DNA from 4 places in the Nonomuraea sp. NPDC049129 genome. Region 3 is predicted to be linked to each of the others. Evidence: riboswitches for the same ligand, from Rfam matches in the RefSeq annotation. Region 3 holds a riboswitch; each other region holds the start of a gene.
What was found. A riboswitch is a leader RNA that binds a small molecule or an ion and turns the genes downstream of it on or off. The one in region 3 is predicted to bind cyclic di-AMP.
Positions count from the first base shown of each region.

Region 1: another riboswitch for cyclic di-AMP. It lies ahead of AB0B64_RS16755 (hypothetical protein); the one in region 3 lies ahead of AB0B64_RS51990 (C40 family peptidase).
Region 2: another riboswitch for cyclic di-AMP. It lies ahead of AB0B64_RS45770 (C40 family peptidase); the one in region 3 lies ahead of AB0B64_RS51990 (C40 family peptidase).
Region 4: another riboswitch for cyclic di-AMP. It lies ahead of AB0B64_RS10135 (C40 family peptidase); the one in region 3 lies ahead of AB0B64_RS51990 (C40 family peptidase).

Region 1 covers NZ_JBEZDU010000005.1:180,773-188,176, forward strand. The annotation lists gene AB0B64_RS16735 (hypothetical protein) at 1-370, shown strand, start outside; gene AB0B64_RS16740 (roadblock/LC7 domain-containing protein) at 400-774, shown strand; gene AB0B64_RS16745 (hypothetical protein) at 793-1,164, shown strand; gene AB0B64_RS16750 (alpha/beta hydrolase) at 1,280-2,125, opposite strand; gene AB0B64_RS16755 (hypothetical protein) at 2,251-3,009, opposite strand; cyclic di-AMP (ydaO/yuaA leader) riboswitch at 3,190-3,324, opposite strand; gene AB0B64_RS16760 (DUF5302 domain-containing protein) at 3,490-3,690, opposite strand; gene AB0B64_RS16765 (MDR family MFS transporter) at 3,738-5,186, opposite strand; gene AB0B64_RS16770 (PadR family transcriptional regulator) at 5,243-5,779, shown strand; gene AB0B64_RS16775 (aldo/keto reductase) at 5,797-6,654, opposite strand; gene AB0B64_RS16780 (CDGSH iron-sulfur domain-containing protein) at 6,697-7,353, opposite strand.
Region 2 covers NZ_JBEZDU010000022.1:62,986-70,389, reverse strand. The annotation lists gene AB0B64_RS45785 (phosphotransferase family protein) at 1-285, opposite strand, end outside; gene AB0B64_RS45780 (NYN domain-containing protein) at 439-1,761, shown strand; gene AB0B64_RS45775 (C40 family peptidase) at 1,846-2,820, shown strand; cyclic di-AMP (ydaO/yuaA leader) riboswitch at 3,671-3,829, shown strand; gene AB0B64_RS45770 (C40 family peptidase) at 3,903-4,418, shown strand; gene AB0B64_RS45765 (hypothetical protein) at 4,614-5,525, shown strand; gene AB0B64_RS45760 (M48 family metallopeptidase) at 5,537-7,060, shown strand; gene AB0B64_RS45755 (glycosyltransferase family 4 protein) at 7,057-7,404, shown strand, end outside.
Region 3 covers NZ_JBEZDU010000031.1:57,300-64,703, reverse strand. The annotation lists gene AB0B64_RS52020 (ABC transporter permease) at 1-148, opposite strand, end outside; gene AB0B64_RS52015 (ABC transporter ATP-binding protein) at 169-1,110, opposite strand; gene AB0B64_RS52010 (BTAD domain-containing putative transcriptional regulator) at 1,299-3,146, shown strand; gene AB0B64_RS52005 (LuxR C-terminal-related transcriptional regulator) at 3,259-3,510, shown strand; gene AB0B64_RS52000 (nuclear transport factor 2 family protein) at 3,545-3,907, opposite strand; gene AB0B64_RS51995 (GNAT family N-acetyltransferase) at 4,030-4,389, shown strand; gene AB0B64_RS51990 (C40 family peptidase) at 4,415-5,014, opposite strand; cyclic di-AMP (ydaO/yuaA leader) riboswitch at 5,018-5,154, opposite strand; gene AB0B64_RS51985 (helix-turn-helix transcriptional regulator) at 5,266-6,039, shown strand; gene AB0B64_RS51980 (NAD(P)H-binding protein) at 6,058-6,699, opposite strand; gene AB0B64_RS51975 (EamA family transporter) at 6,758-7,404, opposite strand, start outside.
Region 4 covers NZ_JBEZDU010000003.1:152,280-159,683, reverse strand. The annotation lists gene AB0B64_RS10155 (type III pantothenate kinase) at 1-348, shown strand, start outside; gene AB0B64_RS10150 (hypothetical protein) at 413-883, opposite strand; gene lysX (bifunctional lysylphosphatidylglycerol synthetase/lysine--tRNA ligase LysX) at 1,031-2,512, shown strand; gene AB0B64_RS10140 (LuxR C-terminal-related transcriptional regulator) at 3,090-3,302, shown strand; gene AB0B64_RS10135 (C40 family peptidase) at 3,366-4,409, opposite strand; cyclic di-AMP (ydaO/yuaA leader) riboswitch at 4,415-4,575, opposite strand; gene AB0B64_RS10130 (amino-acid N-acetyltransferase) at 4,864-5,421, shown strand; gene AB0B64_RS10125 (hypothetical protein) at 5,444-6,328, opposite strand; partial or broken gene AB0B64_RS10120 (RDD family protein) at 6,365-6,844, shown strand; gene AB0B64_RS10115 (RDD family protein) at 6,953-7,404, shown strand, end outside.

The DNA of each region.
Region 1 (7,404 bases), on a different contig from region 3:
GGAGGTCCTCACCGGGGCCGGGGCCGAGGCGACACCGCTCGACCTGGCCAAGCGGATCGGCAGGTCCGGCTATTCGGTGCTGCTGGCCGTACGGAGGATGGCGGCGGCCGGGCTGCTGGCACCGCCCGTGGAGCCGACCACCACCACGCGCGCCCCGGAAGAGAGCGCGACGAAGACCGGTGAGCACAGGGCGAAGACCGCCGGAGACGGGCAGGGGGCGCTGCCGCAGCGGGGGCGCGTGGCCGCCGGCCAACGGCCGCCGCACGATCCCCGCACCCCGGGCCTGCCGCTCGGCCCGCCGGTCACGGCGGACCCCACGGACCTGGCCCTGCTGATGCGCCTGAAGAAGGCGCTGGAGGAGCTGACATGAGGTTCCCCCGCCCGCAAAGGAGGCCACCGGTGGAGCTGCGTGAAGAGGTGCTCAGGGAGATGGTTCTCCTGCGCGAGCGCACTCCGGACATCAGCGGGAGCGTCGCCTGCACGGTTGACGGCATGAGCATCGCCTGCGACAACGCCGACGACAGTGGCGAGCAGGTCGCCGCGCTGTCCGCGGCGCTGCTCGCGCTGAGCAGGCGAATGACGATCATGACCGGCCAGGGCGTACTGGAGGAGACGCTCATCTCCGGCACCGCCGGCTTCGCCGCCTTCTACGCGGCGGGCCCCACCATCGTCCTCGCAGTCCTGGCTGAGCCCGGCACCAATCTCGGGCTGCTCCGGCTGGAGGGGCGCAAGACGGCGGCCAGCGTGGCCGCCATCTCAGCACGGATTCACTGAGCTTGAACGGAGGAAGGCATGGCCAGCATGGACGTCTCTCTCAAGGAGATGATGACGATCGACGGCTCGCTCGGCGCGGTGATCGTCGATCACGGCAGCGGCATGGCGCTGGGGGCGCTCGGCGGCTCCAAGGACCTGGATCTCCAGGTCGCCGCGGCGGGGAACACGGAGGTGGTCAAGGCCAAGCTGCGCACGATGGACTCGCTGGGGCTCAAGGACTCCATCGAGGACATCCTGATCACGCTCGGCGGCCAGTACCACATCATCCGGCCGATCACCGGCCGCGGCGGCAAGGGGCTCTTCCTCTATCTCGCCCTGGACCGGGCGCGGGCCAACCTGGCCCTGGCCCGGCACCAGCTCCGCGGGATCGAGGAGAAGCTGGAGGTCTGAGAGATCCGGTGGCTCGCGTCCGGGCGCGGCGGACACGAGCCACCGACCTCCACCGATCCCTGAACAGCCTGGTCCCTGAACAGCCTGATCCCTGACCGGCCTGATTCCTGGTGCGTCAGCTCGTGGTGAGCTTGGTGATGGCGCCGACGATGTCCGGCCAGAGCGGCCGGGGCAGGTCGTGGCCCATGCCGGGGAACGTCAGCAGCGTGGCGCCTGGAATCGCCGCCGCCGTGGCGTGGCCGGCGGCGACCGGGACGAGCCGGTCGGCCTCGCCGTGGATGACCAGGGCGGGGATCCCCAGCGTGCCGAGCTGCTCCGTGCGGTCGCCGGAGGCCATGATCGCGGCCAGCTGCCGGGTCGTGCCCGGCGGGTCGAAGCACCGGTCGTACGCCTGGCCGGACAGCCGGAGGATGCGTTCCCGGTCCATGTCGAAGCCGGGCGAGCCGATCACCGCCCAGGTCCTCAAGGACTGGGCGAGCACGGCGTCCCGATCAGTCGGGGGCGCGGCGAGCAGCACCGCGCTGGCCTCCGGCGTGGGCGGGGCCACGTCCGGGCCGGGCGTCGACATGATCGAGGTAAGGGTCAGGACCCGCTCGGGGTGCCGGATGGCGAGCGTCTGGGCGATCATGCCGCCCATCGAGGCGCCCACGACGTGGGCGGCGGGCCAGCCGAGGACGTCCATCAGCCCGGCCGCGTCGTCGGCCATGTCATCCAGCAGATACGAAGAGGACGTCCCCAGTGTGGGAACGCCCTCGTCGTGCAGGTGTGTGGAGAGTCCGGAGTCACGGTTGTCGAATCTGACAACGTGATGGCCCTGCTCCGCCAGGAGCTCGCAGAGCTCGTCGTCCCAGTGGATGAGCTGGGCGCCGAGCCCCATGATGAGGAGCAGGGGACGTCCGCCGGGTGAGCCGAAGGTCTCGTACGCGATCTCGATGCCGTTCGCGGCTGCAAGCGTGGTCACGAGGTCAGAATGACATTCTGTTTCCCGCGACGCAAAGACCGCCGGCTCCGAAACCGACGACCATCAAGGCCGTCGGCTCCGGACCTGACGGCCGTCAGCAAAACCGTCTTCGGACCTGACGGTTGTCAGCGCCGGACGAGCTTGCGGATCCGGTCGCGGCCGACCGTCACGCCACCGCCGAACATCGCCAGCGCGACCGCCGCGGCGGCGCCACCGATGGCGTTCGATTCGACGACCTTCTTGTCAGCGACCTTCTCCTCAGCCTTGTCGGCCTTCTTGGCGGCCACCGGCACGGCCTTGGCGGGAGCGGGCTTGACCGCGGCGGGCTTGTCGCCCTCGGCCACGATCTTCGGGGGCTTGGCGGGGTTGCGGTCCACGACGGCGTACGCACCGGTCGAGAAGGGCTGCGGGTAGTTCTTCTTGCCCGGACCGCTACCCCACTTGGTGATGACGTAGTCGATCTTGATGTGGCCCGCGCCACCGTTGCCGTCCACGCCCAGCGTGCTGGAGTTGAAGCGGCCACCGGTCAGGGCGGCGAAAGTCTTGGCGTCGAGGTCGAGCATGACGCCGCTGGAGGACGGCACGCCCGGACCGCGGTCGCCGACGAAGAAGGGCATCTTCTTGCCCTTGTAGACGACGTAACCCTCGGTCATGAGCGGCCAGCTCGGGCTGGCGGCGAGCCCCTTCTGCATGGGCTTGCCGCTGGCCGGCAGCCCGGTGTCCCCGGCGCGGCCGGAGGAGTCGTCCCAGAAGTAGGACGCGGTGGTCTTGCCCTTGAGCAGGACCTTCTTGTCGTTGCCGGTGTCGGCGTGTGCGGCGGTGCCTGCGCTGATGGAGATCGCGCCTACGAGGGCGGCGGTGAGCATAGCAGAGCGAACAGACATGAAGCAGTGAAGTCCTTTATACGGGAAAAGGGGATCGCGCTCGTGAAAGGTGGGCGTAGCCGGGCAAGACGCCAAACGGTCGCTACGCGGAGCGTGGAAGAGCGGGGGGAAGGCGCCGGTCAGTCTGCGGACGACAACACGCGGGCTGGCGGCACGACGCGGGGGTTACGCATGCGGTAGGTGTCCTCTCCATCTCGCCTACCGGGTTAGCTGACGGGTTCGGACGTGGAGATGCCCTACCGACCGAGGTCGGATTCACCCCTAAGGAACGTTGGTTCCCCGGTTCCCGCGAGCGGGATTCGGCGCCTGCCGGTTGGTACTCCCCTGTTGAAGCCCCAAAGTCACCGGCTGGTAACTCCATGAACTATAGGTACCGAACCGGACAAAGGCAAACATAAGCCCATGAAACGGGCGAAGATCTACCTAGAGGGTCAAGAAAAAAGGGGGGTACGGCATGCCGTACCCCCAGAAAAGCTCAGGTCAACCGCCGCTCTTCCGCCTGAAAGAACGCTTGCTGGCGGCGGGCCCGTGAGCGCCGTGAATCTTGGAAGGGTCGTTGCCCCTGCCACCCGCGCTCGAGTCAGCATGCTGGTTACGCTTGCGCTCCAGCGCCTCGCGGAACTTGCGCTTCATCTCGTCCTCGGGAGTTTCGTCGACTTCCGGCTCCGGTGTTTCCGCCATGAGGACCTCCTGGTGTTGGGGACAAGGACAGCTTCGCATGACGGCGCTCAGGACGCGAAACTGGCCTCGACCTTGGGCTGTGGGGTTTCCCGGTCGATCCGCACACCGGGCATGGCGATCAGGGCGACCAGCGCCACGAGGGCGCCCGCGACCCCCAGCGAGGGGATGACCAGGGCCGCGGCCGAGGCGTGCGCGGCGGCCAGTCCGTGCAGCGGCGCCTCGGTGGCGATGACGGAGGTGTAGGCGGTGCCGGCCAGGGCCAGGGCGACCGAGCCGCCGATCTGGCGGAAGAACGTCAGGTTGGCCGAGGCCGTACCCATGTACTGGGGCGGCACCGAGTTCGACACGGCCACGGTCAGGCCGGAGAGCATCGGGCCCATGCCGAGGCCGATCAGCGCCATCCACCCGACGAGCACCCAGGGCGGCGTGTCCAGCGTCAGACCGGCGCACAACAGCGTGCCCACGACCAGCAGGAACGGCGCCGCCACCAGCCACGGCTTGTAGACGCGCGTCCGGCTGATCAGCGCGCCCACGACCATGCTGCCCACCACCATGGCCAGGGTCAGCGGGTAGATCCGCAGCCCCGACTCGGTGGCGCTGGCGCCGAGCGCCTCCTGGAAGTAGCGCGGCAGGAACACCACGCCGGCGAACATGCAGAAGGCGGTGAAGAAGGAGGTCACGTTGACCAGCGTGTACGTACGGTTCCGAAACAGGTGCAGGGGCATGATGGGCGCCTCGGCCCGCATCTCCACCACCACGAACACCACGAGCGACACCAGAGCCAGCGCGATCGGCCCGATCACCGGCACGCTGGTCCAGGTGTGGCCGTCGAGCCCCTTCTCGGTCAGGCCGATGAGCAGCGAGCTAATGCCAACTGTGAAGACCCCGATTCCCAGGTAGTCGGGCCGCCCGCCGCCATGTCCCGGCCGGCGCGGCAGGCGCAGCACGATGATCGCGATCAGCACCAGGCCGATCGGCACGTTCACATAAAAGGCCCAGCGCCAGCTCGCGTGGTCGGTGAAGAGCCCGCCCAGGAACGGCCCGGCGAGGTAGCTGAGCGCCATCACTCCGCCCATCGCGCCCTGCACCCGGGCTCCGCCCTTCTCCGGCGGGAACAGTTCGAGCACCAGGGCGATCGACAGCGGCAGCAGCGCGCCCGCGCCCAAGCCCTGCAACGCGCGGAACAGGATGAGCTGCGTCATGTCCTGCGCCACCCCGCATAGCGCCGACCCCAGGAGGAACACGGACATGCCGATCAGCAGCAGCGGCTTCCTGCCGTGCTGGTCCGACAGCCTTCCATAGAGGGGCACGGTCACGGTCGAGGTCAGCAGGTAGGCCGTGACGACCCAGGTGTAGAGATCGACGCCGCCCAGTTCCGTGATGATCCGCGGCAGGGCCGTACCGACGATCGTCTGGTCGAGCATTCCTAAGAACATGCCGCCGAGCACGGCGACCAGCAGGAGGCCATCGCCTCTGCGCTTCGTGTCAGTATTCACGTGTGGAGAGTGACATGTAAGGATTGACATGTCAACCCTTTGCTATGCTTGCCGACATGTCCCTACGGATCGCGCTGCTCGGGCTCCTCGACGCCAAGGGGCCGGCCAGCGGCTACGACCTGGCGAAATCCTTCGAGCGGTCGCTCAATCACGTCTGGCAGGCCGGGCACACGCAGATCTACCCGGAGCTGGTGAAGATGGCCGCCGACGGGCTGGTGGCGGTCGAGTCGGAGGGGGCGCGCGGACGGAAGATGTACGCGATCACGCCCGAGGGCGCGGAGCAGGTGCGCTCCTGGCTGGTCGAGCACGAACCGGTCGGTGCGATACGCAGCGAGGTGGCCCTCCAGGCGTTCCTGCTTCCGCTGCTCGACAGGGAGTCGGCCATCGCGGTGGTCGAGCGCATCAGGGCGGGGTTCCAGCAGCGGCTGGCCGTCCTGGAGTGCAAACCCGAGGACGGATCGAGGCTCGGCCGGTACGCGCTCAACCTCGGCCTCACACAGGGCCGTTCGGCGCTCGCCTGGGCCGATGAGACCCTGGCCGAGCTGCGCGGGCTGGAGCCGGCCGACCAGCCGGCCCCAGCCCACTTGCTATAGATCTAAGAAGCGTCCAGCTAAGAAAGCAGGGACAGCTCCTCGGCGGTGAGGACGAGGTCGGCCGCGGCGGCCGAGTCGATGATGCTCTCCGGCCTGCTGGCCCCCGGGATGGGGATCACCACCGGGCTGCGCGCCAGCTCCCAGGCCAGGCAGACCTGCTGCGGCGACACGCCCCGCGCCGCCGCCACCGTGCCGAACGCCGTGTGCTTGCCGCCGAGCTCGGACGCCGAGCTGATGCCGCCCAGCGGCGACCACGGCAGGAACGCCACCCCGAGCTCCGCGCACACGTCGATCTCCGGCTCGCTGGTCCGGAACTTCGGCGAGTACTCGTTCTGCACACTGGCCAGCCGCCCGCCCAGGATCTCGTGGGCGAGCCTGATCTGCTCCGGATTGGCGTTGGAGATGCCCGCCATCCGGATCTTCCCCGCGTCGAGCAGGTCGCGCAGGCCGCCGAGCGTCTCCTCGTACGGCACGGCGGGGTCGGGCCGGTGATGCTGATAGAGCCCGATCGCCTCCACCCCCAGCGCCTTCAAGGAGCGCTCGCACGCCTCGGCCAGGTAGTCCGGCCGGCCATTGACCTGCCACCCGCCACCCTCTATGCGAGTGTGGCCGCCCTTGGTGGCCACGAGCACGTCGCCGGTGTCGCCGCTCCAGCTCGCCAGGGCCTTGGCCACGATCCGCTCGTTGTGACCCACCTGGTCGGCCGACGGTGTGTAGGCGTCGGCGGTGTCGATGAGGGTGACTCCCGCGTCGAGCGCCGCGTGGATGGTCTTGATCGACTGGGCTTCGTCGGGCATGTGCCCCGCTACGGACATGGGCATGGCGCCGAGCCCGATGGCGCCGACATGGGCCTGGCCAATAGATCGTGTGTTCATGAACCCATCCTCCTCATGCCGCGGAGTCAGGTCGAACCGGGGTCAGGCGCCGGCAAAGCGGATGGTCACGTGCGAGCCATCGCAGAACGGCTTGTTCCTCGAGCTTCCGCACCTGCAGAGCGTGACCCGGTTGCGTACCTCGTAGTCCTGGCCGTCGGCCGAGGTGACCGGAATGCCGCCGCGTACCCAGATCGGCCCGCCCACGCCCGCCACCTCGTCCTCGACGATGCCGATGGACGGCGGCAACTCGGGCTCGATCGGCGCGCGAGACGCCCAGGCGGTGAGCCGGCCCGACGGGCAGTGCGCGGCCTGTCGCGCGGCGGTCTCGCCCTGTCCGGGGATCTTGAGGAGCTTCCATACCTGCCCGTCCGCATCGCAGAAGCGGGCGAAGGCACAGAACGCGGGCGCGTCGGTGAGCGCCAGCTCGGGCCCGGCCTGCTCCTCCGCCTGCCCCAGGTATGACCGCTGCGAGGCGGTCTCCGTGCCGTCGAACCGGACCCGCTCGTGGCTGCCGTCGCAGTAGGGCTTGTTCTGCGAACGGCCGCAGCGGCAGAGCTCGTACGACTCCGCGACCGGATATTCCTCGCCCTGGACCCACTTCGTCGACTGGCCCATCGCGTCGCCGCCGATGACCTGCCTGGCCATGGGGACCGATCCGGTCACCACGTAGGGACCGTCAGGCGTCACCTCGATGCGCATACGTCTCCACCTCCCGCGGGCGGGGGGCCGTGGACCATGCTTCCCGGCAGG
Region 2 (7,404 bases), on a different contig from region 3:
AGCTTTCTCCCTGGCCGAGCGCATGATCTCGAACTGGGCCCGCAGATCGTAGGAAGGGAAGACGGGCACCGCTTCCTGGGCGGGCGCCATCCTGGCCACGCACCGGACGCGCTCTCCGGGCCAGGACGCGGTGAAGAAGAGCGTTTCGCTGGACATGCCGTTTTCCATCGGCCTCGACAGCTCGGACACCGTCACCGGCCGGTCAACTCGCCCGCTGAGCCAGATTCCCAGCCGATCGTGCAGTTCCTCCAGGTCACGGGTGGAGGTGCGCATCTCGTCCGTCACGGTGGGCCTCCTGGATGAACACCGGGTGAACGCGGGTCCCGGCCCAGTCGTATACCCCTAGCAAGCGCTTGTCCATATCCGACCTGCCGTTACGGACAGGTACACGACAGCCGTACCCTTGTCTGAAAGGGCATGTCACGAAGGGACCGTGGGATGAGTTCAGCGGGTGAAGGTCTGTCTCGCCCGCTTCCCGAGCAGGTGAGACTCAACGTCGTCGATCTGGCGGCGCAGGTCCTCGGGTCCATGCCCGCTGCCACGATTCCGCCGCCGCTGCGCGGCATCGCCAAGTTCGACCCGCGCAAGCGCGCCAAACTGGGCAGCGCGCCCATCGCCGCCCAGCTGGAGAACGACAAAGAGTTCCGCGAGGTGGTCGCCGAGTCGGTGGCCGCCGGATGGCCCGAGCTCGTCGCCTCGCTGATCGAGGGCAACGTGCCACCCGCCGCCGACCCCGTGCTGGTGGCCGCCGCGGCCTATCTGACGCGGCCGGTCGGCTGGGCGGAGATGGTCGAGGCCGCCCGGGCCGATCTCGAGCAGTCGGCGGTCGCGGCCGAGGGGACCGAGCGCGAGGAGGTGGTGACCCGGCTGCGCGAGCAGCTCGCCGCCCAGAAGAGCGCCGCCAAGGACGAGTCCGACCGGCTGCGCGAGCAGCTCAGGGCGGCCCGCGCCGAGAACTCCGACCTGCGCCGCAAGCTCCACGAGGCCCGCGAGCGGAGCAAGGCGGCGGTGCGCCGCGCCGAGGAGATGGAGCACGCGGCCGACGACGCCAGGTCCGCCGCCACGGCCGCGGGCAGCGCGGGCGAGTCCGAGCTGCGCCGGCTCCGCGAGCGGCTGGCCGACGTGGAGAAGCAGCTCGAAGCCTCGCGCCGGGCCGCGCGTGAGGGCAGGAGCATCGAGGACGCCCGCGTCAGGGTGCTGCTCGACGCGCTCCAGGACGCCTCCGCCGGGCTGCGCAGGGAGCTGGCCCTGCCCACCATGATCAGCAGGCCCGCCGACTCGGTGGCCGCGCTCACGGGCGAGCGCCCCGGCGTCAGGGGCGTGCCCGCCCGCGCGCTGGCCGACGACGACCCGCAGCTGCTCGACCAGCTGCTCGCGCTGCCGCAGGTGCACCTGATCATCGACGGCTACAACGTGACCAAGACCGGGTACGGCACGCTGACCCTGGCCGATCAGCGCAACCGGCTGATGACCGGCCTCGGCGGGCTGGTCGCGCAGACCAGGGTCGAGGTGACCGTGGTCTTCGACGGCGCCGAGCTCAACGCGCCCGTCCAGGTGGTGGCGCCGCGCGGGGTGCGGGTGCTCTTCAGCGCACCCGGCGAGATCGCCGACGACCTGATCCGCCAGCTCGTCCGCGCCGAGCCGCCGGGCCGGGCCATGGCGGTGGTCTCCTCTGACCGCGAGGTGGCCGAGTCCGTCCGGCGTATGGGAGCCAGACCGGTTCCGTCGGCTCTGCTGCTGCGCAGGCTGGGCCGCGCGTAGATTACGAATCGGTTGTTAGGGTGAAAGCACACCCGCCACTTCTGTACCATTTCGCCCCAGATATATTCCCCTGGAGGCGACACTGTGAGGTTTGGCCGGGCGCCACTGGCCGCGGGACTCGCGATCGGGCTGCTGCTTTTCCCCACAAGCGAGGCACTGGCCGCGCCGAAGCCCACGATCAAACAGGCGAAAGCCAAGCTCAAGAAGCTGAACGATCAGGCCGACAAGGTCGTCGACCGCTACAACACGGCGACCGAGAAGTACAAGGCGGCCCAAGGCGAATACGGCAAGCTGAACGCCAGCTACAAACGCAAGCTTGAGACGGTCGCCACCCTGCGCGCCCAGGTCATCGACATGGCCGTCGACACCTACACGCGCGGCCCCGACGCCACTTCCTGGCCCACGATGATCGGTCAGCCGGATCCCACGGGCCTGCTGGGCGGCATGGCGCTCGCGGGGCAGCTGTCGGAGGAGAAGGTGGCGCGGCTGGCGGCCTTCGATCGCGAGAACCGCGGGCTCAAGGACGAACGCGACAAGGCCGAGGCGGCGCTGCAGGCGGCCGACAAGGAGCGCGACGGGGTCGAGAAGGAGCGCTCGGAGGTCCGCAAGCTGATCGCGAAGCAGAAGAAGCTGCTGGACAAGCTCGGCGCCTACAAGACCGGTGACCCCAACAGCACCGGCATCAAGTACACGGGCTCGGCCTCCGGCAACGCGGCGGCGGTGCTCAGGTTCGCTTACGCGCAGGTGGGCAAGCCGTACGTGTTCGGCGGCACGGGACCGAGCGGCTGGGACTGCTCGGGCCTCACGCAGGCGTCGTGGCGCGCTGGGGGCGTGTCGCTGCCCCGGACCACGTGGCAGCAGTGGGCCTGGGGGTCGTCCCGCAAGGTGGATCTGAAGGACCTGCAGCCCGGCGACCTGATCTTCAGCTCAGGGCTTGGACATGTCAGCATTTATGCGGGCAACGGGCAGATCGTGCACGCCCCCCAGACCGGCGACGTGGTCAAGGTCGTCACTCTGTCCTCCTATGGCGGCACCCTGGTGGGAGCTATCCGTCCGTAGGTTGTTCCGGGTGAAGAACCACTGATTTTCTGTACGGCAAGCATGGTGAGCCCCACCCGCCGTCCGTGGCTGGGCTCTGTCCAGGGACACGCTCCTCCGGTGGAGCGCGCTGGGCGCCGTGACGTGCGTCCTCTTGACCCGGTCCGTGGTTTCCGGTGGCCATGGACCGGATGGTCCGCCGATTAACGCTTGGCGGTCCACGTGGGCTTGCCGGCCAACGGACCTCGGCCCGGTGGTCAATGGACCTCGGCCGGGTGGTCAATGGACCTCGGCCGGGTGGTCAACGAACTCGGCCCGGTGGTCAGCGGGCTCCGACCTGCTGTTCAACGGGCTCTGGCCGCTTATTCAACGGCACCCGACCGGCTGTTCAACTGATCCCGATTTGCTGGTCGCCGGATTTCGGCGCGCAGGCCGATGCCGCTGGCCGGGTCGCTGAACGCTGCTCGAACGCCTTCAGCGGGTGACGACGATCACTGATCTCGGCCCGTCGGTGACCCTGGCGACGCCCACATCCGCGCAGTCGCGACACGATCACGCGCCCTCCGGCGTGTTGCTAGCGGGACCAGTGTGACAAGAGTGACAAAAGGGACCTGACAGATCACTGTGTGGTCAAGTGTGAGAAGGGTCACATTTGAATAACATAACCCGGCGCTCCAGCTGGGGTTGGGGACTTTACTGACACCTCTGAGTGATCCTGACAACCCCATGACGGCTTTGCCAGCTCGTTACTCAAGGGCGTAGCTTCTGGCGTCGCGGCGAACAAGCCATGGCGTCGCGACTCTCCATCGGGTCCCCGATGTGGACAGAAAAGAAATCCGTTAGGTCGCCGCCCTTCTACATGTCATTACGTGGCGGTGGCCTGCCGAGTCCGTGCAGCCAGGAGGCACGGAGCCGGGGACCCAGCGATCCCGCTCCCGGGATCAGGGGTGAATCGGCGCGTATTGCGCCGTAGGGCGACTTCCAGGCCCGAATCCGTCAGCTAACCCGGTAGGCGTTCGTGGAAGTCCCAAGGAGAAATCCTGTCTACCTCCCCCAGTAACCCCCGTCTGTCCCGCATTGCCCTGAGTGGCGCAGCGCTCACGATGACCGTGACGGCCGGAGGTTTGGTCCTCCCTGCCCCGACGGCGCAGGCGGCGACAACGCGTGATGCGGCCGAAGTTTCCGGGACCAATACAGCGGCGAAAGCCGTCAGGTCCGTGAAGAAGGTCGCGCAACAAACAGCGGTCGCTCGGCAAAAGGTGAAGGCCCGTACGGCCGTCGCCGTGGCCAAGGACCAGATCGGTGACCCGTACAGTTACGGGGCCACAGGACCTGGTTCCTTCGACTGCTCCGGTCTCGTCCAGTACGCCTGGAAGAAGGCCGGCGTCAAGATCCCGCGCGTGACGAACAGCCAGTTCGCCCGCATCAAGAAGAAGGTCTCCTGGAAGAATCTGAAGCCAGGTGACCTGATGTTCTTCTATGGGCTCGGCCATGTGGGCATGTATGTCGGCAACGGCAAGATGGTCCATTCGCCGAGGACGGGTTCGACGGTGCGCGTCGAGAAGCTCAGCGGATGGCGCAAGGCGTCGTTCGTGGGCGCGGTGCGTCCCGGCCTGTAAGTCCGGCCTGATCCGGCCTGCAAGACCGTCACGAAGGTCCCGTCCCAGCTGGGACGGGACCTTCGCGTGTTCCGGGCCCTTCCGCGACGACGAGCCGACGCTTTGCGCGACGACGTGCCGGGCCTTTGCGCGACGAGGAGCCGGGTCTCTCCGCGACGGCCGGTTCGCGGCGCGGGACGACTACGATCGGGGAACGTGTCCGTGCAGGTGAGCCGCCGAGTCTTGGGGGTGGGGGTGCTGCTCCTGGCCCTCGCCTCGGCCAGCGCCGCCCCGCACCGGTCTCCGGGGACGGACGGCCTCTCGGCAGCGGTTCGTGACCTGCCGTCCGGTGGGCCCGATCAGTCCGCGACCGGCCACAACCCGCCGGCCGGTGATCGTGAGCTTCCGGCGGAGGCGCGGGGACTCTGGGGGGATGGCTCCGAGGTCGTACGAGGTGTGCGTTCGGTCGTCGTCGGTCAGTATGCGGCGCCCGAGTCGCTTCGTGATCTGGCGCGCCGGGCCGATGCCGCCGGGTCGCGGGTCTCCGCCGTGCTCGGCCGCCCCGTACGGCCCGTGGTGCTCGTGCCCGGCTCGGCGGCCGAGGCTGCTCGGGTGGCCGGGGTGGGGAGTGTCGACGGGCTGGCGGCGGTGGCCGATGGCGGGAGAGTGGTCGTGGTGCCCGAGAACTTCGCCCGGCTGACCCCCACCGGGCGGGACATCGTGCTCACGCACGAGCTCACTCACGTCGCGGCCGGGACGAAACGGTTGCCGGTGTGGCTCTATGAGGGGTTCGCCGACTACGTGGGCTACCGGGACGCGGGGTTGCCAGTCCGGGTGGCCGCCACCGAGTTGGCCGCCGAGGTGCGGGCCGGGCACTTGCCGGGCGAATTGCCAGGGCCTGCGGCATTCGCACCGTCCAGCCGGGAGCCTGCACGTCTGGCACGGGCGTACCAGGAGGCGTGGCTGGCGTGTCGCTTCATCGCCGAGCGGTTCGGTGAGGGGACTCTGGTGAGGCTCTACCGTGATGCCCAGACGGGTGGCATCGACCGGGGGCTCACCAGGCTCGGGCTCTCGGCAGGGACGCTGACGGCACGGTGGCGCGACTACGTGCGGGACCAGCTTGCGTAAGGGGAACGCGGATGGACGATCTGCAGGGCACCGACGACAGCATGCCGCCGCCTGACGACGACGCGGGCCCCGATCGGAACCCGGCACCACAGCCCGGCGAGGACGCCGCATCAAGCGACCCCGCCACGTCAGGCGGTAGCGCCGCGCCACACGACCGTGCCGCACCAAGGGACCGCGCCGTGCCAGACGACCGTGCCACAGCGAGTGACCGTGCCGCGCCAGACGACCGTGCCGCGCCGAGCGACCGTGCCGTGTCAGGTGGCTGGGTCGCGGACGGTGGGGACGTCGCGTTCGGCCGGGCCGGTGCCGGTTGGGCGCTGGTCGTGCTCGGTGTGGTGATCCTGGCCGTGGTGGCGTTCACGACGCCCTGGCGGGTGATGCCCTCGGGCACCCCCACGGTGACGCCGGATCCGGCGCGCGACTTCAGTGCCGCCGAGATCGCCAGGGCCGCCGCCTTCGACGCGGCCACGAGCCTGCCCGGTTACCTCTCCCTCGGGCTGACCGTGCTGTTCGCGGGGTTGCTCGTGCTCACGCCGTTCGGTGCCAAGGTGCTGAGTAAGCTGCGCGGGCCGTGGTGGGTGCGGGTCGTGCTGGGGGTGGTGGTGCTGACCGCGATCGTCGAGGCGATCAGGTGGCCCCTGGGCATCTGGTACGAGGTGCAGCTGCGCGACTACGGCCTGTCCACGCAGGACTGGGCCGGCTGGACCGGCGACCGGCTCAAGAGCCTGGCCGTGAACGTGGTGCTGCAGTCCATCATGGTGCTGGTCGTGGTGGCGCTGGCCAGGTGGCTGCGGCGCTGGTGGATCCCGGCCGCCGCGGGCGCGTTCGCGTTCACCTTGGTGGCCTCGTTCGTGTATCCGGTCGTGTTCGAGCCGCTGTTCAACGACTTCCGCCCGATGCCGGGCGGCGCGCTCAGGGCGAACCTGATGATGCTGGCCGAGCGCGCCCATGTCCCGGTCGAGGACGTGCTGATCGCCGACGCCTCCCGCCGGACGAACGCGCTCAACGCCTACGTCTCCGGCTTCGGCGCCACGCGCCGGATCGTCGTGTACGACACGCTGCTGCGGGCCCCGCAGTCCGAGGTCGAGCTGGTCGTGGCGCACGAGCTGGGCCACGCCAAGTACGGGGACGTGCTGGTCGGCACGCTGGTGGGCGGGCTGGGCGCCGCGTTCGGCGCGATCCTGCTGTTCCTGCTGCTGGGCATGCTGCGGCGGCGCACGGGCATCGCCTCGGCGGCCGATCCACGGGCGGTAGGAGTGATCATGGGCTTGATGAGCCTGGCCACGGTCATCTCAGGACCGGCCCAGAACGTGGTCAGCCGCCACATCGAGGCCCGCGCCGACCTCCACGCCCTGAACCTCACGAAGGACCCGGCCACCTTCATCTCCATGCAGAAACGCCTGGCAATTACCAATATTTCCGACTTGTCGCCGGATCCGGTGGAATATGCCCTCTATGCGTCACACCCCACCGGCCCCCAACGCATCGCCATGGCCCGGGAGTGGGCCGCGCTGAACGGCCAGCAGCAGCCGTGACCGGCGTGCTCATCGTCACGAACGACTTCCCGCCCCGGCCGGGCGGCATCCAGTCGTTCGTGCACGGGCTGGCCCTGCGCACCCCTGGCGTGGCCGTCTACGCTCCGGCCTGGCAGGGGTGCGCGGAGTTCGACAGCCGCCAGCCGTACCGGATCGTCCGGCACCCCACCTCGCTCATGCTGCCCACCCCGGCGGTCGCCCGCCGGGCCGCCCACCTGCTGGCCGAGCAGCGGGCGGACACCGTGGTGTTCGGCTCGGCGGCCCCGCTGGGCCTGCTCGCGCCGGGGTTACGGGCGGCCGGCGCGCGGCGCGTGGTGATGCTCACCCACGGCCACGAGGCGTCG
Region 3 (7,404 bases):
GGTAGATCAGCATCGGGGCCAGGCCGAGGATGAGATACACCCGGTTGCGGGCGAGCAGCGCGTACTCGCGGTAGAGCACCGCGGACAGGTCGGCCGCCTTCGGAGTCCCGGTCGGAGGAGTGTTGTCGAATGCCAGCTTGGCGGCCACATCTGCCCCTTTTGTCGACTTCAGTCCTCGGTATCCGTCATCCTGAGGAAGACCTGCTCCAGCGAGTCCGTGACGGTCGAGACGCCGGAGATCGCGACTCCGTGGTCCAGGCAGTGCCGCGACAGTTCCGGCAGCACCTCCCGCGCTCGCGCACCGTGGATGCGTACGTCCGACTCCTCGGTCGTGGCCCTGAGCCCGGCCAGCTCCGCCCAGGCCGCCACCACCAGGCCGGCCGCGGGGTCATCGAGGGTCACCAGCAAGTGGGTGCTGCCGAACTCCTCGACGAGTTCGCGCGGTTTGGCGAAGCGCAGCACCCGTCCGTGGTTGATGACCATCACCCGCTGGCTGTTGCGTTCCAGCTCGTCGATGTGGTGGCTGGTCCACAGCACGGTCACGCCGTGCTCCTCGCGCAGCCAGGTCACGAAACGCTCGATGTGCCGCCGCCCCACCACGTCCAGTCCCGCGGACGGCTCGTCGAGGATCAGCAGCCGCGGAATGGTGAGCAGCGCCCGTACCAGCTGCAACCGTTGCCGCTGACCGCCCGACAGCTGGAAGCAGAAGCGCGGCAGAGCCTCCGTCAAGCTGAGGAACTCCGCCAGCTCGAGCGCCCACGGCCGCACGGCACGCCACTTCAGGCCGCGGAAGCGGGCGGCGATCCGCAGGTTGTCGAGCGCCGGCAGCATCATGTCGAACGGGCCTGACTGGTGCATCGCCCCGATGCCGCTCTTGGCGGCGACCGGCTGGCGCACCGGATCGGCGTCGAAGACGCGGACCTGGCCGGAGGTAGGGGTGGTGACCCCGCAGATCATTTTGATCAGGGTCGTCTTCCCGGCGCCGTTGGGTCCCAGGAGCCCGATCGTCTCTCCCCGCGCGATCTCGAACGAGACATCGTCCACCGCCGGTCTCTCGCTGCGCCGATAGCGTTTGGTCAGCCCCGCGGCCGTCACCACATCGCTCGACACGGCACCACCCTTCACTTGCCACTTCACCAAACGTGCAGGTTGTCGGCTGCTGGAGATGTGTTGCAGGTTGAGTATGGACCGGCGATCAGCGGGTGACACAACCCCACAAACGTGGGCTATCCGGGACGTTATGCCGAACGACAGAGGGCACGTTGTGTGATCTCGCCACGTGTGATCATCATCGGCACATGGACCCGGTTCACTCGCGCATTCCGTACACCCTGCGCATGCCGGCCGGAAGTCCCGGCGTGACCTGGCAGCTCCCGGAGGAGACCGACCCGGCGGCCGCCCTGCCGTGCGTGGTCCTCGTGGACCGTGCGGGGATCAACGAGTTCGCCGTGCTCCAGCGCGGGCTGCGCACGTTCGGCGTGCCGAGCGTGCGGATCGACGCCGGGTCGATCGGCGACCTGCGGATCCTCACCCGGCTCGACGACGGCTCGCTGACGGTGAACGGGCGCCGCATCATCCCCACCGTCACCTGGGTACGGCACTTCTCACCGCGAGCCGTGCGAGGCGAGAACGGCTCGGCGGCGTCCCTGTTCCGGGCCGACTCGTGGGCCGCCCTCATCGACCAGCTGTCGTCGCTGTCAGCCGCCCGGCTGCCCGGTGGCAGTGATCTGGGGCGGCTGGTTCAGCTGGACGACGCGGCGGAGGCAGGGGTCCGTACCCCGCGAACGATCGCCACGACCGACCTGGGGGCGGCGAGCGCGGCGCTGGCCAGCGACCGGGTCATCGTCAAGGCCCTCGACCAGCATTTCGTCGAGACCGAACCGGGCACCCTGCACGGGGTCTTCCCGGAGATCGTGGCCGGTGTCGCGGCCAGGAAGCTGCCCGCGCGGGACGCGCCCATGATCGTCCAGGAGTACGTCGACCACTGGGCGGAGCTGCGCGTCTACTTCGTGGACGGCGAGATCCGGGCCTTCCGCGTCGGCAAACCGTCGCCGGAGGCGATCTGGCGCGACGAGGCGTCGGTCACGGTCTCTCCGGCGGCGGCGCCGGAGCCCGTGGTGGAGGCGGTGCACCGGCTCGCCGGGATCTGGGGCCTGCGCTACGGCGCCTTCGACTTCCTGCTGACCAGGCAAGGGCCGGTGTTCCTCGAGGTCAATCGCGACGGCGATTGGCGGTGGTTCGAAGCGAAGGCCGGTGTCGACGACGTCTCCATCGCCACGCTGTCCACGGTGCGTACGCTCCACCGTCAGGTGGCCAGGGCGGGTTCGGCGACGATCGATCTGGCCGGATTCCTGGCGCTGGGCACCGACCGGATCAAGCGGGCCAAAGCCGTGACCGCGCGCTTGGACGCGCGCGTGCTCGGCGCGCTCGAGGTGCGGGTGGACGGCACGATCGTGCACGTCAGCGCCAGAAAGGCGCGGCTGCTGGCCGCCATCCTGCTCTCCCGCCCGAACCAGGTGGTTCCGACCGACCAGCTGATCGATTCCTTGTGGGGAGAGCGACCACCTCCCACGGCACGCAAGAACCTGCAGGTCTACGTCTCGGCGTTGCGGCGGAGCTTCGGGGATCGGATCTCCTACCAGGGCTGGGGATACCGGCTGGACGCCGGGCCGGACGAACTCGACCTCCTCAGGTTCCGGCGGCTGGCCGGCGCCGGCCGCGACATGCGGCGCAGGGGCGACGCCGATGCCGCGTTGACCGTGCTCGATGACGCCCTGCGCCTGTGGGGCGGTCAGCCGCTCGCGGAGTTCTCGGGTGTCGCCTTGGTCGATGAGGCGGTCGGCAGATTCACCGACCTGTACCTCACGGTCAACGAGGACTGGGCGGAACTCGCGATCGAGCGGGGCGGCCACGTCGAGGTGCTGAACCGGCTCGACGACCTGGTGCCCTTCTTTCCCGCGCGCGAGCGGCTCGTGGCGGCCAGGATGACCGCTCTCGCCGGTTGCGGCCGTGCGCCGGAGGCGCTCTCGCAGTTCGAGACCGTACGCCGGCATCTCGTGGCCGAGCTCGGCATCGACCCCAGCCCCGTACTCAGGAATCTCTACGAGGAGATTTTCCAAGGGCAGCTGGCCAGGGCCGATCCTTAACCGGTCGCATGGTCCGGCCATACCGCTGATTAAGCAGACGCTTCTAGCTTGCACACAGAGGTGCTTTCACCAGAGGCGCCTCTGGCCAAGGCGATCCGAATCGGGACTTGCTATGGATCTTGTTTTCGACGATCTGATCAACGATCGCGACACGCGGCTGATCGTCCTGCTGGCCAGGGGATACACGACGACAAGAATCGCCCGCGAGCTGAAACTCAGCAGGTATACGGTGGCGGAGCGGATCAGCAAGCTCCTCGACCGATTCGCCTGCAGCAACCGGAGCCAGCTCGTGGCGTACTCCTATGCCCACAAGCTCCTGGACGTCGGCATCTGGCCACCGGGCGCCTCCGAGCCCCTTCCTTGAGGACCCCGGTGGCCCGCCGGTTAGGGGAGCCGTGTCAGAACATGCCGTGTGGGACCTGCGCCGGTTCGGGGACCGGCTGGACCACGTCCCAGTGCTCGGCGATCAGGCCGTCCTCGATCCTCCAGAAGTCCGCGACCGCCAGCCCGCGCCCGCCTTCCCGAGGGATCAGGTGATAGTGCATCACTACGAGATCGCCTTCCGCGACGACCCGCTTGAGCTCCAGCCGGGAGGTGGCCAGCGGGGAGTCCCTGATGAAGTCGATGAAGGCGCGCCTGCCTGACGGGTTGCCCGGGCTGTGCTCGATGAAGTCCTCGCTCAGGAGCGTCTGGAGCACCTCGATGTTGCCCGCGGCGAACTCCGCGAAGCCGGCCATGATCAGTTCTTTGCTGCTCGTCATGGGAGAACGCTGACAGCGGCCGCGGGGTGGTGTCGATTACCTGGGATGTAGTTTCCCCGGTGCTCAGGCGAAGGAGCAACTCTGGTTGACTAAGTGGAAATTGGTCAACTACGGTTTCCCGCCTGGTCACCCTCCAGGACGCTCGCATGCAGGGCATCTTCGGCCGCCTGCCGAACGCCTGCGTGGAGAACGCGGTGAACACCTACTTCGGCGACGGCACTCTGCCCGCCGCCGACATCACCTGCCACGCGCCGCGGCCGCCGGGGTGGACCGAGATCAGCGCCGTCTGCACCGCCCCCGAGGCACGCGGGCGAGGCCATGCCGCCCGCCTGGTCAGTGCGCTCGTCGCGCGGATCGTGGCTCGTGACGAACGGCCCTTCATCCACGTGGCCGAGGCGAACACCGGCGCGATCGCCCTCTACGAGCGGCTCGGCTTCGAGACCCGCAAGCCCGTGACCTTCCGGGGGTTCCGCACGCCGTGACGGCTTCCGTCACTGAGCCGGGGCGCTACCGGACCTTGATCCGCAGAGCCCCCGCCGTTGGCCGCAGGCCGGTGGTGAGCATGGCGGTCTTGCGTTGCTCGATGGAGAGCCGCACGCCCTTGGGGTCCGGCCGTACGGCGCCCGCGAACGAGTCCCTGCGCCAGTCGGAGAGCTTCTCCTCCTTGACCACGTCTCCGGTGTGCGGCGCGTGCACCATGTATCCGGGTCTCGAGATCATCCCCACGTGCCCGAGCCCGTGGAAGAAGACCAGGTCACCTGGCTTGAGGTGGTCCCAGGAGATCTTCTTGGAGAACGCGGAGTACTGCTCCGTCGTGGTGCGCGGCAACTCGATCCCGGCGTGCTCGTACGCCCTGAGCATGAGCCCGGAGCAGTCGTAGCCGCTGTCGCTGGTCCCGCCCCAGACGTACGGGATACCGCGCTTCTTCATGGCGAACTTGAGGGCGACCTTCCAGGCCGGAGTGGTCTGGCTCGTCTGCTGGACGGGCTTGCTCTCAGTGCTGGCAGGGGTGGTGGGGCCGGTAGGGGTGGTGGGCTCGGCGTGAGCCGGAGCGGCCAGAGTGAGCCCGGCGACGGCAGCCGCCAGGCAGATGGCGAGGGGAGCCACTGCTGTGTCCTTCCATACGGCCTACCGGGTTAGCTGACGGGCTCGGGCCTGGAAGTGGCCCTACGGCGATGCCGATTCGCCCCAGAGGGAACTTGGGTCCCCGGCTCCACGCAGGTGAGTGGATTAGGCGGGACGAACACTAACAAAACGGTCAAAGACTTGTAAACTGCCTAAAATCGGGCGTCAACCAGGCGGGCATGACATGACAGGTAATCGACACCACCCCGGCGGGCCAGGTAGAACCGGCCGGTATGAACATGGATCAGCCGATAGGGGAGTTGCTGCGGGACTGGCGGCACCGACGCGGGCTCACGCAGCTCGACCTGGCCCTCCAGACCGACGTGTCCGCGCGCCACGTCAGCTTCGTCGAGACCGGGCGGACGATCCCCAGCCGGTCCATGGTGCTGCGCCTGTCCGAACAGCTCGAGGTGCCGCTGCGCGCGCGCAACCGGCTGCTGCTCGCGGCCGGGTACGCGCCCATCTACCCCGAGCGCCCGCTTGACGACCCCGATCTGGGCAAGGCGCACGAGGCGCTCCAGCGGATCCTGCGCGGGCACGAGCCGTATCCGGCGATGGCCCTGGACCACCGGTGGAACCTGCTGCTGGCCAACGACGCCATGAACGTCTTCCTCGACGACGTGGCCCCGGCCCTCCTGGAGCCGCCGGTGAACATGATGCGGCTTGGCCTGCACCCGGACGGGTTCGCGCCGCGGGTGCGGAACCTGGCGCAGGTCCGCGGCTTCCTGCTGCCCCGGCTCGCCAGGCAGGTCGCCCGTGCGGGGGATCCGGAGCTGAGCGCGCTCTACGAGGAACTGCTGGCCTATGGAGACGATGGCGAGGCGCCGCTGCCCGACCCCGCCGACATCGCGCTGCCCGTACGGATCACGCATCGGGGGGACGAGCTCTGCTTCTTCAGTACGATCACGACGTTCGGCGCGGCATTCGACATCACGCTCGAAGGGGTTGCCGTCGAGGCGTACTTCCCCGCCGACGACGAGACCACCCGGCTGGTCGGGAACCGTTGACGCCGCCGCCGGGTGGCGTCAGTACGCGGCGGTGAACCTGACCCGGTGGTGCCCGGGCCGTTCCGCCTCGTCCAGCAGTACGACCGCGAGGTCCTCCATGGAGATCGCCGAGTTCCCCTCGGCGTCCAAGAGCAGCTCGTCGGCGCCCAGCCGGTAGACGCCGGTACGCTCGCCCGGCGCCAGCACCGCGGCCGGACTCAGGTACGCCCAGTCCACGCCGGTCTCCGCGCGGCAGGCTTCGAGCTGGGCGTTGCAGGCCAGCGCGATGTCGCGGTAGGCGTCGGACATGAAGCGCGGGTCGTCGAGCACGGTACGCCCGCCGGACCCGGGAACGGTCAGCCCGGCCGCCCCGCCGACGAGCAGCAGCCGGACGCCGGTCCCCGCGAGCCCCGCCAGCAGCGCCTTGGCGGTCGTGACGAGATCGTGCTCGCGGCCGGTGGGCGGGCGGGTCGCGCTGATCACGAGGTCCTGACCGGTGCCGAGCCTGGTCACGTCCTCGACATGGGCGGCGTCGCCGACCTGGGGATGGGCGCCGGGGTGCAGTGACGGGAAGCGGGCCGGGTCGCGTACGACGGCGGTGACCTCGTGGCCACGGGACAGCGCCTCGGCGACCACACGAGCGCCGACGCTGCCCGCCGCTCCGAACACGGTGATGCGCATGATTTCTCCTTGATCGGCAGTGAGGGATGAGAGGGATGAGAGGGTGCGGATCGGACGGTCAGGGCGTGGGGATCAGCCGGTCACGAGCGGGCGCGTCCGCCTGACCCGGCGGCTTCTGCTCTGGGCCGCGACGAGGGCGGCTGGTCTGGGCCGCGATGAGGGCCGCCACGACGACGAGCCCGCCCACGATCTGGGCAATGGTGAGCGACTGGCCGAGGGCGAGCCACCCCAGCGCGGTGGCGACCAACGGGCTGAGCAGGCCGAGGAAGGTGACGTGGGTGGGGGACAGGGCGCGGATCCCCCGGAACCACAGCGAGTAGGCGACGGCCGAGCCGATGACGGCGAGGTAGGCGTACCCGGTCAGGTTCGCCGGGGTCAGTGCGACGGGCGGCGGTCCTTCGACGAGGAGGGCCACTGGGAGCAGCAGCAGGCCGCCGGCCACCAGCTGCCAGCCGGTGGTCGCGAGTAGGGGCGCCGGTGAGGTCCACCGCTTGCTGAGGACGACTCCGGTGGCCATGACGATCGCGCCCCCGGCCGCAGCGGCGATGCCGACGGCGTCCAACCGGGCGTCGGCCCGCAGCACCAGGAGGCTGACACCGGCCACACCCGCCACGGCGGCGATCGCCGTACGCGCGGACAGGCGCTCGCCGAGCAGGCCGGAGGACAGGCCGGCGACCAGAAGGGGCTGCACCGCGCCGATGGTCG
Region 4 (7,404 bases), on a different contig from region 3:
GAGTACATCGGCGCGGTCACCGCGCCCGGCATCGAGATCTCCGTCGACGCCCTGGCGGCGGCGGGCGCCCAGCTGCACAAGGTGGAGCTGGTCAGGCCGCGCTCGGTCATCGCCAAGAACACCGTCGAGGCGCTCCAAGCCGGCATCATCTACGGCTTCGCGGGCCAGGTCGACGGCATCGTGGAGCGGATGACGGCCGAGCTGGCCGACGACCCCGACGAGGTGACCGTGGTGGCCACCGGCGGGCACGCGGCGCTGGTAGTGGGCGAGTCGCGCTCGATCGACGTGCACGAGCCGTGGCTGACGCTCATCGGCCTGCGGCTGATCTACAACCGGAACACGACATGAACAAGCGGCCCCCCGCTCGGGTGAGGGGGCCGCTTGCGTTCGTGGACTGTCGCTACCTGGCCGGTTACTCGGAGTCGCCGGTGTACAGGTCGCTCCAGCTGCCGCAGTTGCGCGGGTAGGAGCCGTGGAGGTCGATCTGGCAGACCTTCACGCGGAGGCTGGAGACGTCGTCGCTGTCGAAGGAGAAGCGCTTGAAGGCCGGGTAGCCGCAGTACTTCTTGGTGTAGACCGTCGACCAGTTGTCGTCGAAGTCGCTGGCCTGGAACTTCACGTACGCGCACTTGCCGCCCTCGTCGTAGCTGCGGTGGTCCAGGTCCCAGAGCTTGCCCTTGACGGTGATCGTGTTCGACTCGTGGTCGTCGTCGTTCCAGTCCACGCTGACCCAGCCGGAGGCCTTGGCCTGGTAGTGCTGCGAGTAAACCGGGCCCCAGGAGTCGGAGTCCGCGGTGCTGGCGCTGGCGGCCGAGGGCAGCGCTAAGGCCAGCGCGCTCGTGGCGGCGACGGCGGCGAGGCCGGTCGCGAGCTTCTTCATCATGATCTCTCCTTGAGCTCCCCCTGGGCCGGCGCCTTGCCGGTTCCCCCCTGAGCTCGATGTGTCATTGGTACGGGAGAGCTCTTGCAGTCACCCTGCAGAGAGGTGACGAGCCCTTGCAGTTCGCCATATCCCCTACTCTTTGATGCTGTGAGCGACGAACTTCCCGAGCAGATGCGCATCCGGAGGGAGAAGCTCGACCGCCTTCGCAGTGAGGGCGTCGATCCTTACCCGGTGACCTTTCCCCGCACGGCGACCAACGCGGAGGTCAGGGAGAAATACCAGGCCCTCGACCCGGACACCGCGACCGGTGACAAGGTCGGCGTCGCGGGCCGCGTCATGCTCAACCGCGTGGGCGGCAAGCTCTGCTTCGCCACACTCCGCGACGGCAGCGGCGACCTGCAGGTGATGATCTCGCTCGACAAGGTCGGCGAGGAGTCGCTGGCGGCCTGGAAGCGCGACGTCGACCTGGGCGACCACGTGGGTGTGGAGGGCGAGGTCATCACCTCCCGCCGCGGCGAGCTGTCGATCCTGGCCGACCGCTGGCAGATCACCGCCAAGTGCCTGCGCCCGCTGCCGGAGAAGCACGTCGGCCTCACCGACCCCGAGGCCCGCGTACGCCAGCGCTACGTCGACCTCATCGTCAACGACGAGGCCCGGGAGATGGCCCGCGTCCGCAGCGCCACGGTGCGCGCGGTGCGCGACTTCTGGCACGAGGAGGGCTACCTCGAGGTCGAGACGCCCATGCTGCAGCCGATCCACGGCGGCGCGGCGGCCCGGCCGTTCAAGACCCACATCAACGCGTACAACATGGAGCTCTACCTTCGCATCGCGATCGAGCTCTACCTGAAGCGGCTCGTGGTCGGCGGCATCGAGAAGGTCTTCGAGATCAACCGCAACTTCCGCAACGAGGGCGCGGACTCCACGCACAACCCCGAGTTCACCATGATCGAGGCGTACGGCACCTACCTCGACTACAACGACATGGCCGACCTGACCCAGCGGATGTACCAGAAGGCCGTCGTGGCCGCTCTGGGCACCTCTGTGGTCGTCCACGACGGCGTCGAGGTGGACCTGGGCATCCCCGAGTGGCCGCGCATCACCCTGTACGGGGCGGTGTCCGAGGCGCTCGGCGAGGAGATCACCACGGAGACCCCGCTGGAGCAGGTCCGGAAACTCGCCGACGGGCGTGAGATCCACTGGGACCCGAAGTGGGGCCAGGGCAAGCTCGTCCAGGAGATCTTCGAGGCCCTCGTCGAGCACACGCTCATCCAGCCGACGTTCGTCATGGACTACCCGCTGGAGACCTCCCCGCTGACCCGCCAGCACCGCGACAACCCGCTGCTGACCGAGAAGTGGGACCTCATCGGGTTCGGCACCGAGCTGGGCACCGCCTACTCCGAGCTCGTCGACCCGGTCGAGCAGCGCCGGCGCCTGGTGGAGCAGTCGCTGCTGGCCGCCGGGGGCGACCCGGAGGCCATGCAGCTGGACGAGGACTTCCTGCAGGCGCTGGAGTACGCCATGCCGCCCACGGGTGGCATGGGGGCCGGGATCGACCGGATGATCATGGCTTTCACCGGCAAGAGCATCCGGGAAACGATCTTGTTCCCGCTGGTCAAGCCGACCCACTGACCCGCCTGCCGCCGAAGAGTGTCGGCCCGGCTCCCACGCCGGGCCGTACCGGCCGCTGTCGGGTTGACAGCGGCCCGATCTCCTGCGGCGAGTAGGAGAACGCGGGCGGCGGCGTTCGCCAGTCCCTTAACGCGGGGAGCGGGCATCTCCCGGCCGCCTGCGCCGAGTGGCTTCTCCCTCTGGCGCATGAACCGTTCATGGTCTTTGGCGGGCGCTGCCGACCCGGCGGCGCGGGGGTACAAAAGACTGCCCTAAGCAGCCACATTTCCGATATTTCGCATATTGAATGCGAAGAATATTCGCGTTTTACGGATTCGGCGCTCAGCAGGTTCGCGGCGCTCTTGGGGAGCGGGCTGGAGCCGTTGTAAGGGCGCCTGTGATCCTTCATCGGGCCCCGAAGTGTGCCGACATATGGCGAGTACTTCACATACAGCCGATCATGTCAATGGCGATGGTCAGAGGGCGGTATCCGCTGGCTTGACGACCTTTCCAGAATGCGTTTACCGTCTGCGAGACGAGCTGCAGCTCTGCTCGGACATAGACGTCTCGAGTTCTGCTGTTGGGGGGAGGGCTCCCGATGTATGTGCTCACTGAGAGCGTCGAGCTTAGCCACGCGGATCTGGCGTTGCTGGCGGAGCTTGCCAAGGGGGTCACGGTTGATCGGGTTGGCAGACGACTGGATATCAGTGGACGCACGGTACGCCGGAGACTTCGGGGTATCTGCGACCGCATCGGCGTCGCCACCGCGATCGAGGCCGTGGCCTGGGCCGCCCGCCGCCAGCTCATCTGACCGTTCGACCGGCCCAGCCGCCCGGGCCCCAGCTGTCAGAGTGCTTGTCGTGGTGTCCGGAGGTCAGTCGGCGATGCGTACGGCGCCCGCGAACGGGCGGCGGGCGATGGACGCGATGCGTACGACGTCGCCGGTCTGCGGCGCGTGGACCATCATGCCGCCGCCGATGTAGATGCCGACGTGGTGCAGGTCACCATAGAAGAAGACCAGGTCGCCGGCGCGCAGCTCCTCCTTGGAGATGTGCCGTCCGGCCGTCCACTGGTCGCCGGTGTAGTGCGGCAGTGAGATGCCCACCCGCTGGTAGGCCGCCATCACGAGGCCGGAGCAGTCGTACGAGGTCGGCCCCTCGGCGCCCCAGACGTACGGCTTGAGCTGCTGCGTGAGCGCCCACCTGGCGGCCGTGGCGGCCTTGCCGGCGCCGATGACCGGCAGGTCGACCCGCGTGGCCCGGGTGCCGGGACGGCCCGCCTCGCCGATCGCCCGCTTGAAGAGACTGCTCTCGACCTTGGCGACGAGCTTGGTGATCTTGTCGCGTTTGGTGCCGAGGCCCTCGACGATCTTCTCGACCTCGTCGATGCGCGTCTTGGCGCTGGCCCTTGCCTGCTCGGCGGCCTGCCTGGCCGTGGTCACCTGGTTGACCTCGAAGCCCTGCTGCTGCTCCAGCGCGTAGGTGGTGGCCGCCCGGTCGAGGAAGCTCTCGGGGTCGTCGGAGGTGCCGAATGCCAGCGCCTGGCCGAAGCCGCCGTTGATGTAGGCGTTCTGGGCCAGCAGCGCGGCCTTGGCGCGCTTCGCGGCCAGATCGGCCTCACTGGTGGACAGCGTCTTCTTGGCCGCCTCAGCCGACTTCTTGGCTGTCTTGAGCTTCTCCCGCTGGCCGTTGAACTCCTCGCTCAGCGTCTCGATCTGGGTGTGGAGCTCCTCGGCCTGCTTGGACAGGTCCTTCAGCGAGGGCTTGGGATCGGCGACGGCGGAGCCGACGGGTACGGCGAAGAGGAGGGTGGCGATGGTCGCCGCGATGACACCCAACCGGGTGGGGATCTTCCGGAGCTCAGAAGGGCGGGCCTGAGCGCCCGCCGGCTTCGTCTCGCGATCGCGGGTCTGCTTCACCAACCAGCTCCTCTCATCGGCGCCTACCGGGTTAGCTGACGGGTTCGGGCCGGAGCAGCCCTACCGAACGACTCGCTCGGATTCACCCCATGGGTGGTGGCGTCGGGATGAGGTCGCCACCGGCGGGTCCCCGGCTCCCCTTACGGGGATTGGGCGCGTCTCCACGCTGGCTCGCGTGGGTGACATCGTCGCTGGACACTAGTGCACTCCGGGTTCGTGCTCAACCAGAACTGCCAAGTCTGTAGAGGTTTCACAACCGAAGGGTCACGAGGTGATCTCGTGCTTGCCGGTGCAGGACAAACTTTATGTCCTTTTTGCACCAAGTTCGTCAAGGCATGGAAGCCTGAGGGCCAAGGGATCCCTCATCGTGCTCGATCAACCACGAGATGTCATGAGATGGGAGAGACGTCAGAGTTACGGGGAGGCCGTAATCGGATCTGTACGCTGGAGACCCATGGAGCAGGTCGCCGAAGTGACAGTCCCGGACACGGAAGTCGTCGTCCGGCGTGCTCGCACGCCGGATGTCAGGACGATCCGTCTCCTGGTCGACACCTACGCGGGCGCCGGGCCCCGGCTTCTGGAGAAGGCCACCGTCACTCTGTACGAGGACGTGCAGGAGTTCTGGATCGCCGAGCGCGGCGGCCAAGTGGTCGGCTGTGGCGCGCTGCACGTGCTTTGGGAGGATCTCGCGGAGATTCGCACGGTGGCCGTTGATCCGGAGTTCCGAGGCTTCGGAATCGGGCACCGGATCGTCTCTTCCTTGATCAAAACGGCCCGGGAACTCGGCCTGCGCCGGGTTTTCTGTCTGACTTTTGAGGTGGATTTTTTCGCGAGGCATGGATTCCGCCCCGTACAGGGCACTCCGGTCTCACCCGAGGTCTATGCGGAGCTGCTGGCCTCGTACGACGAGGGTGTCGCCGAGTTCCTCGACCTCGAACACGTCAAGCCCAACACCCTGGGGAACACCCGCATGCTTCTCCACCTGACATCGGGTGACGCGGACCTTGACTAATGGGAAAGGTGATTGTTGATACCTATGTCGATACGTTGGGCAGCACAGGCATGTGTCCTGACACGTGCCACATGCGCACTCGAAGCGAGGTGACACGGTGAGCACCGGACAGCCGCCGTATCCACAGGACGAATCCGGCGAGAACTCTGCGCCTGGCGGATCTGAATACGGACATCACAACACGGGCCGTCCCTATGGCGAGCCCGACCCGGATGCGACGGTCGTTGGCTACCGGGCGGACGACGCCTACGGTCAGCAACCCAACTATGGGCAGCAGCAGCCGGGCTACGGCCAACAGCCGCAGTACGGTCAGCAGCAGCCGGGCTACGGCCAGCAGCCGCAGCAACCGCAGTACGGACAACAGCCGCAGTACGGTCAGCAGCCCGGCTACGGTCAGCAACCGGACTACGGCCAGCAGCCCGGCTACGGTCAGCAACCCGGATACGGTCAGCAGCAGGCTTCGGGTCAGCAACCCGAGTACGGCCAGCCCAACTACGGTCAGCAGCCGCAATCGCAACCCGGTTACGGTCAGCAACCGCAATCCCAGCCTGGATACGGCCAGCAGCCCGGTTACGGGCAGCAGCAGCCGTCCCAGCCGGGCTACGGGCAGCAGCAGCCGTCGCAACCCGGCTACGGCCAGCAGCAGTACGGCCAGCAGCCACCGTCGGGCCAGCAGCCCGGCTATGGCCAGCAGCCCAATTACGGCCAGCAGCCCGGTTACGGGCAGCAGCAGCCGTCCCAGCCGGGCTATGGCCAGCAGCAGCCGTCGCAACCCGGCTACGGCCAGCAGCAGTACGGCCAGCCGGACTACGGTCAGCAGCAGCAGTACGGCCAGCCCGGCTACGGTCAGCAGCCCCAGTACGGCCAGCAGCCCGGCTACGGGCAGCCGCAGCCGCACGGGGTCCAACCGCCCGGCGCCCCGGCCCCGCTCGCCGAGTGGTGGCAGCGGCTCGTGGCGAGGATCATCGACGGTGTCATCTTCGGCATCGCGAACTGGGTGATCGGTCTCGTTTTCGGGGCCATCCTGCTCGCCGGCTACAACTCCGCGACCGGCGTCACGACCGGCCTGATGGGCCCGACGCTCTACGGCATCGTGGTGGCCATCGTGATGACGGCGGTGTACGTCGCCTACGAGTTCTTCATGACCAAGATGAGCGGCCAGACGGTCGGCAAGATGGTCATGGGGATCAAGATCGTGCCCACGGGCACCATGCTGCCTCCGGGCGGCCTGCCTAACGACGTGGCGCTCAAGCGGGCCGGTGGCACCTGGGGTGGATACATCCTCGGCGTCATCCCGTTCGTCGGGTCGCTGCTCGGCGGGATCGTCGTCGCGCTGAACGGTGCCTCCCAGCTCTGGGACAAGCCGCTGCAGCAGACGTTCGCCGACAAGTTCAGCAACACGGTGGTTGTGAAGATCAAGTAGTCTTCGCGGACGCGAAACAGAGGCTGGCCAGCGGTCAGCCTCTGTTTTGTATGTGCGGGCGGCAGCAAAATGGGTAGCGGTCGGTTCGCCGAAGGGGCGAGGTGGGTTATGACCGGGTTGCCGCCGTGGAGTGACGCCGTCCCCGCGGAATGGTGGGAACGCCTGGCCGCCCGGCTCATTGAAGCCCTCGTCTTCGGTGTCTTCTATTACATTCTGTTCGTCGCGCTGTGGGGTGGCTTCCGAACTGTCGGGTTGCTGGAGGCGTTCGACAGCCGGTTGCCCGGCGTGTTCGCCTGGCTGCTCGGTGGGCTGGGATATACGGTCTATGACTGGGCCGCGCATTCCATGAGCGGCCGTACGTTCGGCAAGGCGATCATGAGGATTCGCCTCGAACCGAGCGGCCTTCGGCGCGGTGCTCTGCTGAAACGAGCCCTGGTCTATCCGGGAGCGGCGATGGTCATGGGCATTCCGGTGCTCAATGTGCTGGCCGGAATCTTCGTCTTCGGCGTCGGGATCCTCATCTTGATCGACAAGCCGCTGCAGCGTGGGCCGCACGACCG